4 regions of the Streptomyces sp. WAC00040 genome follow, and region 2 is predicted to be linked to each of the others. Evidence: riboswitches for the same ligand, from Rfam matches in the RefSeq annotation. Region 2 holds a riboswitch; each other region holds the start of a gene.

The links. Region 2 has a riboswitch for cobalamin ahead of MDN94_RS30590 (cobalamin biosynthesis protein). Riboswitches for the same ligand answer to the same signal wherever they lie in the genome.
Region 1: another riboswitch for cobalamin. It lies ahead of MDN94_RS34565 (energy-coupling factor ABC transporter permease); the one in region 2 lies ahead of MDN94_RS30590 (cobalamin biosynthesis protein).
Region 3: another riboswitch for cobalamin. It lies ahead of MDN94_RS26460 (ABC transporter substrate-binding protein); the one in region 2 lies ahead of MDN94_RS30590 (cobalamin biosynthesis protein).
Region 4: another riboswitch for cobalamin. It lies ahead of MDN94_RS14245 (ribonucleoside-diphosphate reductase subunit alpha); the one in region 2 lies ahead of MDN94_RS30590 (cobalamin biosynthesis protein).

Annotation. Positions count from the first base shown of each region.
Region 1 covers NZ_JAKQZE010000004.1:866,545-870,390, reverse strand. Annotated here, with positions in the region: gene cbiQ (cobalt ECF transporter T component CbiQ) at 1-197, opposite strand, end outside; gene MDN94_RS34570 (energy-coupling factor ABC transporter substrate-binding protein) at 201-608, opposite strand; gene MDN94_RS34565 (energy-coupling factor ABC transporter permease) at 605-1,294, opposite strand; cobalamin riboswitch at 1,325-1,520, opposite strand; gene MDN94_RS34560 (PTS-dependent dihydroxyacetone kinase phosphotransferase subunit DhaM) at 1,615-2,025, opposite strand; gene dhaL (dihydroxyacetone kinase subunit DhaL) at 2,022-2,648, opposite strand; gene dhaK (dihydroxyacetone kinase subunit DhaK) at 2,704-3,696, opposite strand.
Region 2 covers NZ_JAKQZE010000003.1:1,113,861-1,117,706, forward strand. Annotated here, with positions in the region: gene MDN94_RS30580 (inorganic phosphate transporter) at 1-990, shown strand, start outside; gene MDN94_RS30585 (hypothetical protein) at 1,003-1,224, shown strand; cobalamin riboswitch at 1,349-1,494, shown strand; gene MDN94_RS30590 (cobalamin biosynthesis protein) at 1,584-2,537, shown strand; gene MDN94_RS30595 (cobyric acid synthase) at 2,534-3,846, shown strand, end outside.
Region 3 covers NZ_JAKQZE010000003.1:214,731-218,576, forward strand. Annotated here, with positions in the region: gene MDN94_RS26445 (ArsR/SmtB family transcription factor) at 303-665, opposite strand; gene MDN94_RS26450 (SRPBCC domain-containing protein) at 662-1,108, opposite strand; partial or broken gene MDN94_RS26455 (iron chelate uptake ABC transporter family permease subunit) at 1,247-1,488, opposite strand; cobalamin riboswitch at 1,593-1,789, shown strand; gene MDN94_RS26460 (ABC transporter substrate-binding protein) at 1,876-2,856, shown strand; gene MDN94_RS26465 (FecCD family ABC transporter permease) at 2,901-3,846, shown strand, end outside.
Region 4 covers NZ_JAKQZE010000001.1:3,034,127-3,037,972, forward strand. Annotated here, with positions in the region: gene MDN94_RS14240 (ribonucleotide-diphosphate reductase subunit beta) at 1-85, opposite strand, end outside; gene MDN94_RS14245 (ribonucleoside-diphosphate reductase subunit alpha) at 85-2,433, opposite strand; cobalamin riboswitch at 2,565-2,691, opposite strand; gene MDN94_RS14250 (GNAT family N-acetyltransferase) at 2,741-3,265, opposite strand; gene mctP (monocarboxylate uptake permease MctP) at 3,366-3,846, opposite strand, start outside.

The sequences.
Region 1 (3,846 bases), on a different contig from region 2:
GCCCGCCACAGTTGGCGCGGTGCCACACCGGCCGGTCCGAGCAGGATCACAACCGTCGCGGCGGCGACGAGGACGGCACCCGGCCAGGGCGGCAGACAGACGGCCGTGACGGTCAGACCGAGGCCGAGGACGGCCTTTTCGCAGGGGTGGCGGCGGCGCCAGCGACTGCTGTGCGCCGCCGCGTCGATCGGCAACATCCGCTAGGGCGCCGTCGTCGCGGGGTCCGGGCCCTCGCTCCGCGAGCCGGGGACCGACGGGGCGGGTGCCGCGCCGTCCGGCGTCCTGCTCGCGGCCCGCTCGGCCGCCGCCCGCTCCTCGCCCTGCCGGCGGCCCTTGCGCAGCCCGAAGTAGTACGCCAGGACGCCCGCGCCGAGGGCCGCCTGGAGGGAGAACAGCGCCGACTCGATCTCGCCGGACGGCGGTTCGTACAGGGGGGTGAACCACGGCTCGTAGTCCGGCTCGAGTTCCGTGATAGCCGCCTCCGCCTCGCCGTCGGCGCCGGTGAACGGCTCCTCCTTGTGGTCCCCGAGCCCCAGGACGAGCGGCAGCACGGCCAGCGCCGCGACGGCCAGCAGCAGCAGGGTGTTGATCCTCGCGTTACGGCTCATCGGGCCGACGCCTCCTTCTTCGCACCCGTGACCAGCACACCGAGCCTGGTCAGTTCACCCTTGCTGGACCGGCTGAGCAGCCGCATCACCAGTACGGTGAGCAGTCCCTCGCTCACCGCCAGTGGAAGCTGCGTGACGGCGAAGATGCCGCCGAACTTGGCCAGCGCGCCGGGGATGCCACTGCCCGGGTCGGGGAAGGCGAGCGCCAACTGCACACTGGTGACGCAGTACGTGGACAGGTCGGCGACGAACGCGCCGAAGAACACGCTCACCATCAGCGGCACGTCGAAGCGGCGCAGCAGCCGGTACACCCCGTACCCCGCCCACGGCCCGACGACCGCCAGGGAGAAGACGTTGGCGCCCAGCGTTGTGAGTCCGCCATGGGCCAGCAACAGGGCCTGGAACAGCAGCGTGATGGTGCCGAGCACCGCCATGATCGGCGGTCGGAACAGAATGGCCCCGAGGCCCGTGCCGGTCGGGTGCGAGCAGCTGCCCGTAACCGACGGGATCTTCAGTGCCGACAGGACGAACGTGAACGCTCCGGACGCGCCGAGCAGCAGCGTCGACTCGGGATGGGACTTGACCTCGCGTTTCAGGGCGCGTACGCCGTGGACGACGAACGGGGCGGACGCGGCGCCCCAGGCGACCGCGTGCAGCGGGGGCAGATACCCCTCGGCTATATGCATGATGTGGGAGACCCTCTCCAGCACCTCGTGGATGGACAACGCACCTTGGCCGGTCTCCTGGCTGACGGGTCATGCCGCCCGGACTCCGCCTTCCCGGGCACCGCGCGTACACGCGGTGACCCAGTGGCTCCCCGTGAGGGGGTGGAGCCGGACTTCCCGATCACAGTGGCGAGGGCCGCACCGGTACCGCACCGGTTTCCCGAACACCAAGGCCCCGTGACAGTAATGCTCCGACCAGTGACATCACAAGCCGCGCACGGGCGCACCGGCCGGCGGCGGGGTGAGCCGTTCGCCACACCCGCCGCCGCGCCGCCCGTCCGTCACTGCTTGCGGTAGCCGTACGCCTCCGACGCCGCGGCCTCCACCGCGTCCAGGTCGGCACCGGCGGAGGCCGTCACCACCGCCGCGACAGCGCCCTCCACGAACGGCGCGTCCACCAGGCGGGTACCGGCGGGAAGTTCGTCACCCTCGGCCAGCAGCGCCTTGACCGTCAGGACGGCGCTGCCCAGGTCGACGAGGACGGCGACGCCCGCGCCGCCGTCGACCTGCTCCGCCGCGGCCGTGATCAGTTCGGAGCTGGTGCCGAGGCCCCCGTCGGGTGTGCCGCCCGCGGCCGCCACCGGGGCCGTACCGCCGCCGCCCGCGAGCCCTTTCGCCATTTCGGCGACCGCGGTGGCGACCTCCCTGCTGTGCGAGACCAGCACGATGCCGACCTGCTTGCCGTCGCTCATCCGGCCGCCCCCTCCGCCGGGTCCGCCGTCTCGGCGAGCGCCGCTAGCAGCAGCGCCGACGACGTGGCGCCCGGGTCCTGGTGGCCGATGCTCCGTTCACCGAGATAGCTCGCCCTGCCCTTGCGCGCCTGCAACGGCACGGTGTCCGAAGCTCCTTGCTCCGCAGCCTCGCGGGCCGCCGCGAACGACTGCGTGCTGTCGCCGAGCGCCGCCACCGCCGGCTCGAGAGCGTCCAGCATCGTCTTGTCACCGGCCTTCGCCCCGCCGAGCTGGGCCACCGCGGCGACGCCGGCCCGCAGTGCTTCGGCGAGCTGCCCCGGTGTCACCTGGGCGTCGTCACCCAGCGCTTTGCCGGTGCGCCGCAGCAGCGTCCCGTACAGCGGGCCCGACGCCCCGCCGACCGTCGACACCAGCTGCCGTCCGGCGAGCATCAGCACGGCGCCCGGTGTCGCCGGGGGCTCCTTCTCCAGCACCGCTGCGACGGCCGTGAACCCCCGTTTGAGGTTGCTGCCGTGGTCCGCGTCGCCGATCGCCGAGTCCAGCTCGGTCAGTCGGTCCGCCTCCCGGTCCACCGAGACGGCGACCGCGGCCAGCCAACGGCGGAAGAATTCGGCGTCGAGCACAAGCACTCCCTGGAATCGGTCGGTTCGAACGGTGTGATCTCGAGGCCCCAGGCTCTCAGCGTCCCCATCGCAGCGCCGGAGTCTGCACCGGCGCGTCCCACAGCCTGAGCAGCTCCTCGTCCACCTGGCAGAGCGTCACCGAAGCGCCGGCCATGTCGAGAGAGGTCACGTAATTGCCGACGAGGGTGCGGGCCACCGCCACGTCCCGCTCCGCCAGCACGCGCTGGACCTCGGCGTTGAACCCGTACAGTTCCAGCAGTGGCGTCGCGCCCATCCCGTTGACCAGGGCGATCACCGGGCCGGAGGGCCGCAGGTCCTCCAGAACGGCGTCGACGGCGAAGTCGGCGATCTCCCGCGAGGTCATCATCGGGCGCCGCTCCCGCCCCGGCTCGCCATGGATGCCGATGCCCAACTCCAGCTCGCCAGGGGGAAGATCGAATGTGGGGCCGCCCTTCGACGGCGTGCTGCACGCGCTGAGCGCCACGCCGAAGGTGCGCGAGGAGTCGTTCACCTGCCGGCCGATCGCCTCGACCCGCTCCAGCGGTGCCCGCTCCTCCGCGGCGGCCCCGGCGATCTTCTCCACGAACAGGGTCGCCCCGGTGCCGCGCCGCCCGGCGGTGTACAGGCTGTCGGTCACCGCGACGTCGTCGTTGACGAGAACCTTCCCGAGCCGCACCCCCTCGTCCTCCGCGAGCTCGGCCGCCATGTCGAAGTTCAGCACGTCACCGGTGTAGTTCTTCACGATGAACAGCACGCCCTCGCCGCTGTCGACGGCGGCGGCGGCCCGCACCATCTGGTCCGGCACCGGGCTGGTGAACACCTCTCCGGGGCAGGCGCCGTCGAGCATCCCGTGCCCGACGAAGCCGCCGTGCAGCGGCTCGTGCCCCGAGCCGCCGCCGGAGACGAGCGCCACCTTCCCCGCGACGGGCGCGTCACGCCGCACGATGACCCGGTTGTCCACGTCCACGGCCAGATCGGGGTGGGCCGCAGCCATCCCGCGGAGGGCGTCCGCGACCACGGTCTCGGGAACGTTGATCAGCATCCTCATGGGTATCTCCTGGGAAGCTCGGCAGGGGTGGGTGCCTGCGCCGGCCGTCTGCGTATCGGAGGGAGCCCTGCAGGGGCAGTATCGACCTTGCCGCTGCGAAGGTCACGTCGGGAAACATCCGCGTGTGCCGCCCGCTCCGCCGCCGTGCGG
Region 2 (3,846 bases):
GTCATCTTCGCGGCGCTCGTCGGCGCCATCCTGTGGAACCTGCTCACCTGGCTGGTGGGCCTGCCGTCCAGCTCGTCGCACGCCCTCATGGGCGGCCTGATCGGCGCCACGGTCGCCTCGGTCGGCTTCGGCGGCGTCAACGGCGGCGTCGTCGTCACCAAGGTCCTGATCCCGGCCGTCGCCGCGCCGCTCGTCGCCGGCCTCGCCGCGATGCTGGCGGCCCGGCTGACGTACAAGATCGGCAAGAACACGGACCCGAAGGCCACGGCGAAGGGCTACCGCGCCGGGCAGATCGCCTCGGCGGGCCTGGTCTCCCTGGCACACGGCACCAACGACGCCCAGAAGACGATGGGCATCATCACGCTGGCCCTCGTGGCCGGCAATGTGGTCGCCCCCGGTTCCAACCCTCCGATGTGGGTCATCGTCTCCGCCGGTGTGGCGATCGCGCTCGGCACCTACCTCGGCGGCTGGCGCATCATCCGCACCATGGGCAAGGGCCTCACCGACCTCCAGCCGCAGCAGGGCTTCGCCGCCCAGACCAGCGCGGCCAGCGTGATCCTCGCCTCCTCCAACCTCGGCTTCTCCCTGTCGACGACGCACTCGTGCTCCGGTGCCGTCATGGGCGCCGGGCTCGGCCGCAAGGGCGGTGTGGTCCGCTGGTCCACCGCCACCCGGATGTTCGTGGCCTGGGGCCTGACCCTGCCGGCCGCCGGTCTCGTCGCGGCGGCTTCCGAGTACGTCACCAAGCAGGGTGACTGGGGCGTCGCGGCCGTCGCAGTCTTCCTCGTCGCCTCCTGCGTCGCGATCTGGTTCATCTCGCGCCGTCAGGTCGTCGACCACACCAACGTCAACGACGTGGATGACGAGCCCGCGGGCGTCGTCACGACCGCCATCGCGGCCGTCACCCCGCCGCCGGTCGGTGACCTGAAGGCCACCATCGCGGCCCCGGCCGAACCCGAGACCGAGTCGCCCCGCCCGGCCACGGTGTAAGGAAGTAACGGAATGAAGATCGACTGGACTGCTCTCGGCTCCGTTTTCGGCGTGAGCCTCGTCGCCACCGTCGCGCTGGTGGGACTCTTCACCCTGGGTGTCGTGGGCCTCACCAAGCAGGAGGCGGCCGCCCGGGCCGGAGGCTCCGGCGCACTGGCCCGCACCGGCGCGTACGCCTGCTTCGCGCTCTGCGCGGCGGCCGTGTCCTACGGGATCTACCTGATCGTCGTCTGACGACCGCACCGCCCTTCGACGGCCGGGCCGCGAACACCCTCGGGTGTTCGCGGCCCGGCCGTCGTGTGTCCGCCCGTGTGGGGCTCGGCACACTGTCCCGCCGCAGGTCAAGGGTGAGTTGACGGGCGTTCGCGGGCGTGGTGGACTGCCGGGGCCAACAACGGCGGCAGAAGAGGAAGTCCGGTGCGAATCCGGCGCGGTCCCGCCACTGTCACCCGGGATGAACGGTCCCGGGGAGCCAGGAACTCTCACCGCCGGTCACGTCGAACCAGGGCGCGGACCCTGAGTGAGGACTTTTCGCATGCCCGGCCGCGGTACAGCCCTGTCCGTCGGACACCACCCCTGGGATCGCTGATCCCATGCGTGCCGACCGAGTCTTCGTGTACGGCGCCGCCGCCGGCCTCGCCGGCGACCTGCTCATCGGCGATCCCCGCCGCGGGCATCCGGTCGCCGCGTTCGGTCGGGCCGCGAGCGCCGTCGAGCGTGTCCTTTGGCGTGACCACCGCGGCCGGGGCGCCCTGCACACTGCTGTGTGCGCCGGTGGCGCCGTCGCGGCCGCCGTGCTGGCCTCCCGGGCCGTACGCCGCTCCCCCGCCGCGTCCGTCGCCCTGACCGCCGGCGCCACCTGGGCGGTCGTCGGCGGTACGACCCTGGGGCGGGAGGCCATGGCCATCGGTGACGCGCTGGCCGCAGGCGACGTCGAAGCGGCCCGCGAGCGGCTGCCCCACCTCTGCGGACGCGACCCGCACGCCCTGGACGAGCAGCAGATCGCCCGCGCCGTCGTCGAGTCCGTCGCGGAGAACACCTCCGACGCGGTCGTCGGGGCACTGGTGTGGGGGGCGCTGGCGGGCGTGCCCGGGCTGGTCGGCTTCCGGGCGGTGAACACCCTGGACGCGATGGTCGGCCACAAGTCCCCCCGCTACCTGCGGTACGGCTGGGCTTCGGCCCGCCTGGACGACGTCGCCGGGTGGCCGGGCGCCCGGCTGACCGCGGCCCTGGCGGCCGTCTGCGGCCCGGACCGGCGCGGAGCCGCACGGGCCTGGCGCGCGGACGCGGCCAAGCATCCCAGCCCCAATGCCGGCCCTGTGGAGGCCTCTTTCGCGGGCGCCCTGGGCGTGCGGCTGGGCGGTTCCCTCTCGTACGGCGGGCGGGTCGAACACCGGCCGGTACTCAACGAGGCCGGGCGCGCGGTGGAGTTCGGTGACATCGGACGGGCGGTGCGGCTCTCGCGCCGGGTCGGCCTGCTCACCCTCGCCGTCTGCGTGGCGGGGCGGATGCTGCGGCAGAGCCGCGGCGGAAGGAGGCCGGCATGACCGGTGGGGGGCTGCTCGTCGCCGGGACCACCTCGGACGCGGGCAAGAGTGTCGTGACCGCCGGGATCTGCCGGTGGCTCGTGCGCCAAGGCGTGAAGGTCGCGCCGTTCAAGGGGCAGAACATGTCCCTGAATTCGTTCGTGACGCGCGAGGGAGCGGAGATCGGGCGGGCGCAGGCCATGCAGGCGCAGGCCGCGCGGGTGGAGCCGACCGCGCTGATGAACCCCGTCCTCCTCAAGCCCGGCAGCGACCGTTCCAGCCAGGTGGTGCTGATGGGCCGGCCGGTCGGCGAGCTGAGCGCCAAGGGGTACCACGGGGGCCGGCAGCGGGAGCTGTTCGAGCCGGTGATGGCGTGCCTGGAGGAGTTGCGGGGCACGTATGACGCCGTGATCTGCGAGGGGGCGGGCAGTCCGGCCGAGATCAACCTGCGCCGCACGGACATCGTCAACATGGGCATCGCACGGGCCGCCGGGCTGCCGGTGCTGGTGGTCGGGGACATCGACAGGGGCGGCGTCTTCGCCCAGTTCTTCGGTACGACGGCGCTGCTGAGCCCGGAGGACCAGGCCCTGGTGGCGGGCTACCTGGTCAACAAGTTCCGCGGTGACGTGTCGCTGCTGGAGCCGGGGCTCGAGATGCTGCTCGGGCTGACCGGGCGGCGGACGTTCGGGGTGCTGCCGTACGCGCACGGGCTCGGTATCGACGAGGAGGACGGGCTGCGGGTGTCCCTGCGCGGCGCTGTGCGGGAGTCGGTGGTGGCCCCGCCCGTCGGTGAGGACGTGCTGCGCGTCGCGGTGTGCGCCGTCCCGCTGATGTCGAACTTCACGGACGTGGACGCGCTGGCGGCGGAACCGGGCGTCGTGGTGCGGTTCGTGGACCGCGCGGAGGAGCTCGTGGACGCCGACCTGGTAGTGGTCCCCGGCACGCGCGGGACGGTGAAGGCACTGGCGTGGCTGCGTGAGCGCGGCCTCGCGGACGCCCTGGTCCGGCGCGCGGCCGAGGGCAGGCCGGTGCTCGGCATCTGCGGCGGCTTCCAGGCGCTCGGCGAACACATCGAGGACGACGTCGAGTCGAGGGCCGGCGCGGTCGACGGGCTCGGACTGCTGCCCGTACGGGTGCGGTTCGCGCCGGAGAAGACCCTCGCCCGGCCCGTCGGCGAGGCGCTCGGCACACGCGTCGAGGGCTACGAGATCCATCACGGCGTCGCGGAGGTCATCGGCGGCGACGCCTTCCTCGACGGCTGCCGGGTGGGCGCCGTGTGGGGCACGCACTGGCACGGGTCGCTGGAGAGCGACGGCTTCCGGCGGGCGTT
Region 3 (3,846 bases), 900 kb from region 2:
GTCGGGCACCGAACCGTTGAGCACCGCACCGCCGCGCCTTGCGGTCGGGCACAGCACCATCGGCAGTCGTTCTGCGCCGACGAGGTGTGGCGGAACACCATCGTCCGCAGTCCGCCGGACGCCGTCCGGCAAGAGCGGCGGCGCCCTCGTTGAGGCATGCGCCGCCGCGGCGCGGTGCGAGCGAGTCGCTCACCGCGCCGCGGCGGCAGCGGCTCCGGTTGCGTGACCGGCGCCCCGTGAGCCGACCGTCTTGTCGGCCCACGCGTGCTCGAACAGCCTCACGCGGGAGCAAGATCGGCGCGTCAACCCGGATCCCGCTCCGCTTCCTCCGCTGCCTCGGCGACGCGCTTGATGTTCGCCAGGCGCCGGTCCCAGTCGGCCGCGAGCGCGGCCATCCAGCGGGCCGTCGTGTCCAGCGCCGTGGGCCTCACCGCGTACCGCACCTCGCGACCCACCCGGGTCCCCGAGACCAGTCCGGCCGCGTCCAGGACAGCGAGGTGTTTGACCACCGCCTGCCGCGAGACGGGAAGCGGCTCGGCGAGCGTCGTCGCGGTGGCCTCGCCCTTCGCGGCAAGCAGTTCCAGCAGTTGACGCCGCGTCGGGTCTGCCAGCGCGACGAGCACGCTGTCGACGGTCTCGCCGGCGCCGTGAGCCCCGTCGGTCACGCGGACGACTGCTCGGCGCGCGTCTTGAGTGCGTCGAGCTCCAAGGGCCAGCCCTCGCTGTGGTCCTTCCTGTTCTGGCTGCGCAGCTCCTGGGACCCGGCCAGTGCGGCGAACCCGCTCTCGACGACGTGGAGCCGGGTCTGCTCGCCCTCCTGGGTCAACGTGAACTCCACGAGGGTGCTGTTGTCCTCGCGCAGTTCCTCTCCGGGGAACGCACTGGTCCAGCGGTACGCCAGGTACGTGGGTGGCTCGACCTTCTCCACCCGCACGGGGAAGTCGCCGTGCTCGGGGTTCTTCGCCACCATCGACTCGCCCTCCCTGGCCACGGTTCCGGGCAGGCTCGCCTTGTCGGCGACCCAGAACCCGGGCTGCGCGACCAGCGACCAGACCCGCTCCAGCGGCGCTGCGATGAGGGTTTCGCTTTCGATCCGGTCCTCGCTCATGAGGAGACTCCTTGTTCGCTTCCACCATCAGTGCAACCCCAGAGTTGCACATCAGGCTTTGACGTGCAACCCACAGGTTGCACCATGCGATGCCAGCCCTGCTGCCCGGGCCGGCGGTCCGCCGAGGCGGCGTGCGTGCTACCTGCGGCTGCGTACTAACAGATGGAGGAAGTACGGAGTCCCGATCACGGCGGTCATCAGGCCCGCGCCGAGCTGGACCGGCGCGATCACCGTGCGACACACCGGACCGGCGGTGCAGACGAGCACGGCGCCGAGGAGCACCGCGACCGGCACCACCCGTGCGTGCCGGCCCACGAGGGCACGGACCGCGTGCGTGCCACGAGCCCCACGAAGCCGATCGTGCCGGCGGCGGCCACTGCAAAGGGTCTCGGTCCTTGGGCACAAGGCCGAAACCGGCCGAGTTCACACGCTCCGCGCGACCGGCGCCCCACACCCCCGTGGACGGCCGGGACTTCGACCCCTGTGGTAGCTTCCGCGAGCCAGTCGAACTCCGTACGTGTGTGTACGTGGGTCAGGGAATCCGGTGCGAATCCGGAACTGACGCGCAGCGGTGAGGGCGACGGGCGTGGCACACAGCCACTGGGCCGGGACACCGGCCCGGGAAGGCGCCTCGTCCGGTTGACCCCGAGTCCGAAGACCTGCTGGCACATCGTAGGGACGGGCCCCGCGCATGGGCCCTCGACGCTAGGAACGACGCTGTGTCTTTCAACCGCCCGACCGCTTCGTCCGCAGTGCTCCTCAGTGGAATGCTGCTGCTGACGGGGTGTGGGACCTCGCCCCGCCCTTCTTCCGCTCCGCAGGCCGGTGCGCGGGTCATCGAGAACTGCGGGAAGAAAGTGGAGATCCAGGGAGACGGCCCACAGCGCGCCGTCTCCCTGAACCAGGGCACCACCGAGATCCTGCTGGCTCTGGGCCTCGCCGACCGGATGGCCGGGACGGCCACTTGGACCGACCCCGTCATGAAGGGCTTGGAGAAGCCCGCCGCCGGTGTGGAGCGTCTCGCGGAGAACAACCCGTCCTTCGAGAAGGTCCTCGCAGCCGAACCCGACTTCGTCACGGCCTCGTTCGCCTCCACCCTCGGCAAGGGCGGTGTGGCCACGCGCGAGCAGTTCGAGGAACTCGGCGTGCCGTCATACCTCTCGCCGTCGGACTGCGTGGGCAAGGACAACAGTGGTGACGGGGACGGCGTGCGCACCAGCCCGCTGACGATGGACACCGTCCACGGTGAAGTACGTGACCTCGCCCGCGTGTTCGGCGTCGAGGAACGCGGCGACGAGCTGGTCGCGGAACTCGAGGCCCGCGTGCGCAAGGCCACCGCGGGACTCGACGCCTCTGACGTCACGTTGATGTACTGGTTCGCCAACGCCGAGTCCCCGTACATGGCGGGATGCTGCGGCGCCCCCGGCGTCATCACCCGTGAGACGGGTGCGAAGAACGTCTTCGACGACACCACGGAGGAATGGCCGCAGATCAACTGGGAGACGGTCGTGGACCGCGACCCGGACGTCCTGGTGATCGGCGACCTGACCCGCAAGTCGCAGACCGCGGAGAGCGCCGCGAACAAGATCCGGTTCCTTGAGACCGATCCGGTCACGCGGAACATGGACGCCGTACGCCACAAGCGGTACGTCCTGCTCAGCGGCCAGGCCATGAACCCGACGATCCGCACGGTGGAGGGAGTCGAGCAAGTGGCCGACGCCTTGCGCCGATTCGGACTCGCGAAGTGACCTCGGCGCTGCTGCGCGGCGCGGCCGGGCTCACCGCGCTGGCGATGTCCGTCGCCCTCGCCATCACCATCGGGCCGGCGGATATCGGCGTCCGTGACGTCTGGTCCGTCGTCGCCTCGCACCTGAGGGGCGACGCCTCCGGTCTCACCCCGATCCGTGACGGCATCGTGTGGAACCTCCGCCTCCCGCGCACGCTTCTGGCGGCCGTGTGCGGCGCGGGGCTCGCGCTGTGCGGGGCGGTGATGCAGTCGTTGCTGCGCAACCCGCTCGCCGATCCCTTCGTCCTGGGCGTCTCTTCCGGAGCTTCCACCGGTGCCGTCGCCGTGGTCGTCCTGGGCGCCGGCGGCGGGGTACTGTCCGTCTCGGCAGGGGCCTTCACCGGTGCTCTGTGCTCGTTCGCCGCGATGCTTCTGCTGAGCCACACCCTCGGCGGCACCACCGACCGGGTCGTGCTGTCCGGCGTCGCGGCGATGCAGCTGTTCTCCGCGCTCACCTCGTTCGTCGTCGTCACGTCCGCCGACGCGGAGACCACCCGCGGCGTGCTGTTCTGGCTGCTCGGCTCGCTGAGCGGGGCCGGCTGGACCGACGTGTGGCTGTGCCTCGCCACCCTGGGGGCCGCTCTGGCCGTCTGCCTGGGTCACGCGAGGACCCTGGATGCCTTCGCCTTCGGGCAGGACGCGGCGGCCACCCTGGGCGTGAACGTCGGCCGCGCCCGACTCCTGCTGCTGTGCGTCACCGCCCTGCTCACGGCCGCCCTGGTCAGCTCGGCGGGTGCCATCGGCTTCGTCGGCCTGGTGCTCCCCCACGCCGCCCGCGCCCTCGTCGGGCCCGGACACGGCAGGTTGCTTCCCACCACGGCCCTGGGCGGAGCTGTCTTCCTGATCTGGGTCGACACCGTCGCCCGGACCGTCATCGAACCCCAGGAAGTGCCGGTCGGTGTCATGACCTCCCTGATCGGCGTGCCCGCGTTCGTGCTCGTTCTGTACCGCA
Region 4 (3,846 bases), on a different contig from region 2:
AGCGCTCGTAGAAGTCCGGGTAGCGCATGGGCCGCAGAGTGAGCTCGAAGCCGGGGTCGAGAAGGTTCTTGGTGGTGGAGCTCATTACTGGCAGGCCTCGCAGGACTCGGGGTTTTCCAGGGAACAGGCGACGGCATCCTCGGGCGTCACCTGTGCGGGGACCGGGACGGCCGCCGACGCGGCGCGCGCGATCCGGGTCGCGGGGCGCGAGCGCAGGTAGTACGTGGTCTTGAGGCCCTGCTTCCACGCGTACGCGTACATCGAGCTGAGCTTGCCGATCGTCGGCGTCTCGAGGAACAGGTTCAGCGACTGGCTCTGGTCCAGGAACGGCGTACGGGCGGCCGCCATGTCGATCAGACCGCGCTGCGGGATCTCCCAGGCGGTGCGGTACAGCGCGCGGATCTCCTCGGGCACCCAGGTGAAGCCCTGCACCGAGCCGCTCGCCTCGCGCAGCGCCTCCCGCGTCTGCGCGTCCCAGACGCCGAGCCGCTTGAGGTCCTCCACCAGATAGGAGTTGACCTGGAGGAACTCGCCGCTGAGTGTCTCGCGCTTGAACAGGTTGGAGACCTGCGGCTCGATGCACTCGTAGACACCGGCGATCGAGGCGATGGTCGCGGTCGGCGCGATGGCGAGCAGCAGCGAGTTGCGCATGCCGACGTCGGCGATCCGGGCACGCAGCGCCTCCCAGCGCTCCGGCCAGGTCAGCGTCGTGTCGTAGTGGTCGGGATGCAGCACGCCGCGTGCCGCGCGCGTCTCGGCCCAGGCCGGCAGGGGCCCGTTGCGCTCCGCGAGGTCGCACGAGGCCTCGTAGGCCGCCAGCATGATCCGCTCGGCGATCCTCGTCGAAAGGGCCCGGGCCTCCGCCGAGTCGAAGGGCAGCCGCAGCTTGAAGAAGACGTCCTGCAGGCCCATCGCGCCCAGGCCCACCGGGCGCCACCTGGCGTTGGACCGCCCTGCCTGCTCCGTCGGATAGAAGTTGATGTCGACGACGCGGTCCAGGAAGGTGACGGCGGTGCGGACGGTGGCGTCCAGCCGCTCCCAGTCGATGTCGTCGCCGCTGACGAACGCGCCGAGGTTCACCGAGCCGAGATTGCACACGGCCGTCTCGCCGTCGTCCGTGACCTCGAGGATCTCCGTGCACAGGTTGGAGGAGTGCACGACCCGTCCCGGCTCCGCGGTCTGGTTGGCGGTGCGGTTGGACGCGTCCTTGAAGGTCATCCAGCCGTTGCCGGTCTGGGCGAGGGTGCGCATCATCCGGCCGTAGAGGTCGCGCGCGGGGACGGACCGGCGGGCCAGTCCCGCGGCTTCCGCCCGGCGGTAGGCCGTGTCGAAGGCCTCGCCCCACAGGTCGACCAGCTCCGGGACGTCGACCGGGGAGAACAGCGACCACTCGGCGTCCGCCTCGACGCGGCGCATGAACTCGTCCGGGATCCAGTGGGCCAGGTTCAGGTTGTGCGTACGGCGGGCGTCCTCACCGGTGTTGTCGCGCAGCTCGAGGAACTCCTCGATGTCCGCGTGCCAGGTCTCCAGGTAGACGGCGGCTGCGCCCTTGCGGCGGCCGCCCTGGTTCACCGCGGCGACCGAGGCGTCAAGGGTCTTCAGGAACGGGACGATGCCGTTGGAGTGCCCGTTGGTGCCGCGGATCAGTGAACCGCGGGCGCGGACACGGGAGTAGGAGAGCCCGATGCCGCCCGCGTGCTTGGAGAGGCGCGCGACCTGGTGGTAGCGGTCGTAGATCGAGTCGAGCTCGTCGAGCGGCGAGTCCAGCAGGTAGCAGGACGACATCTGGGGGTGGCGGGTGCCGGAGTTGAAGAGGGTGGGGGAGGAGGGGAGGTAGTCCAGCCGGCTCATCAGCCGGTACAGCGCCGCGACCTCCTCAAGGGCGCGCGGCGAGTCGTCCTCGGCGAGCCCGCAGGCGACGCGGAGCATGAAGTGCTGGGGCGTCTCGACGACCTGGCGGGTGATCGGGTGACGCAGCAGGTAGCGGCTGTAGAGGGTGCGCAGGCCGAAGTAGCCGAAGCGGTCGTCCGCCTCGAGGTCGATCAGCGCGTCGAGCCGCGCGGCGTGCAGTGCCACGAAGGCGGCCGTGCGGTCGGCGATCAGCCCCTCGCGGTGACCGGTGGCGACCGAGGCGGTGAACGAGGAAGCGCCCTGCCCGGCCGCCTCTTCGGCGATGGTGCGGGTCAGCAGACGCGCGGCGAGCCGGGAGTAGGCGGGGTCGTCCGAGATGAGGCCGGCGGCCGCTTCGGCGGCGAGGGAGTGCAGCTCCGCAGCGTCGGACCCGGCGTTGCGGCCGCGCAGCGCGGCCGCGGCGACCTTGCCCGGGTCGGTGTCGGGCAGGTCCGCCGTCAGGTCCGTCAAGGTCCGCAGCAGCGCGGTCCCGGGGCCGTCGTTCTCCGTCGCTGAGACCGGATCGGCTGGCGCGATGGTCATGTGATGCTCTCCCTCGCTCGGCTCTGGGCCGGCGGAGGGGGCGGGCCGTGGCACGTGTGACGGGGCAGCACGGCGCACGGCGTCCACCGGCCCAACCGCGAGGCCCGGACGTCTGGGCATCCGGATCGGTCGAACCGGATGCGCCGTCGACAGGTCCTCGGACTTGAACGGGTACGGCAGAGCGCACCGGATCACACCGTTGCGGGACAGTTCCGGACTCGCACCGGATTCCCCTGTGGCGACAGCGAGATGAGCATACATGTGGGGGCGGGGTGCTGCGCCTGCCCCTACATGTTGTGTCGGGAGGTCATATCGTGACGGCAGGTCCGGAGAGCTCCAGTGCGTACGTCAGCAGCGAAACGAGGCCCGGGACGGGTTCCCAGTCCCGCTCCGGGGTGCGCACGAAGCCCATCCGGCCGTAGATGCGGTGCGCCGCGTACATCGTGGGCTGTGTGGAGAGCACCAGCCGTACGCACCCCGGGGTGGCTCTCGCCCGTTCCACGCAAGTGCGCACCAGCGCCTCGCCCGCACCGCGGCCGCGTGCCTCGGCGCCCACGGCGAGCATCCGGAACTCGGCCTCGCCGGGTCCCGCGATGTCGGCGAACGGTCCGCCGGCCGGGACGAACGCCACCTGGCCGAGCAGCGTGCCCTGGTCGTCGACGGCGACGTACACCTCCGCCTGCGCGTCGCGGCCCGCGACGTCGCGGAGCACCTCGAGGTACGGGTCCTGTTCGCCGAGGGCCAGCAGCCCGCCGTCGAGGTAGGCGCGGGCGGTCAACTCGCCGAGGGCCGTGTGCTCCTCGGGTTCGACTCTTCTGATCGTGATGTCCATGCCCGGCAGTGTGTATCAGGGCACGACGAAGGGCCGCCGCATTTCCCGGCCGGGGAAGTGCCCGGACGGGAGGCGCGACGGCCCTTGTGCGCGCGACCGGTCAGTGACCGCCGGGAGCGCCCGCCGTGGCCGGCGGCAGCTCCACCTTCACGCCCGGGTCGCCCGCGTCCGCCGTGTAGTCGGACGGGCTGGTCTCGTCGATGCCGTCGGGGGCCTTGGCCGCCCGCAGGACGAAGGTGAGAACGACGGTGACGACGACGTTCAGCACGAACGCGGTGAGACCGATGTAGCCGATCTCGCCGATGCCCGGGATCTCCGCGGACGAGCCGCCGAAGTGCTTCTGGGTCGGGCTGGCCACGCCGTACGCGGCGGCGGTGCCGTAGATCATGCCGACCGCCCAACCGCCGATGAGCGCCCACCGGTGGAACCAGCGGGTGAACAGACCGCCCACCAGCGCCGGGAAGGTCTGGAGGATCCAGATGCCGCCCAGCAGCTGGAAGTTGATTGCGACCGTCTTGTCCATGGTGAGGACGAAGGCGAGCGCGCCGACCTTCACCAGCAGCGAGACCAGCTTGGAGACC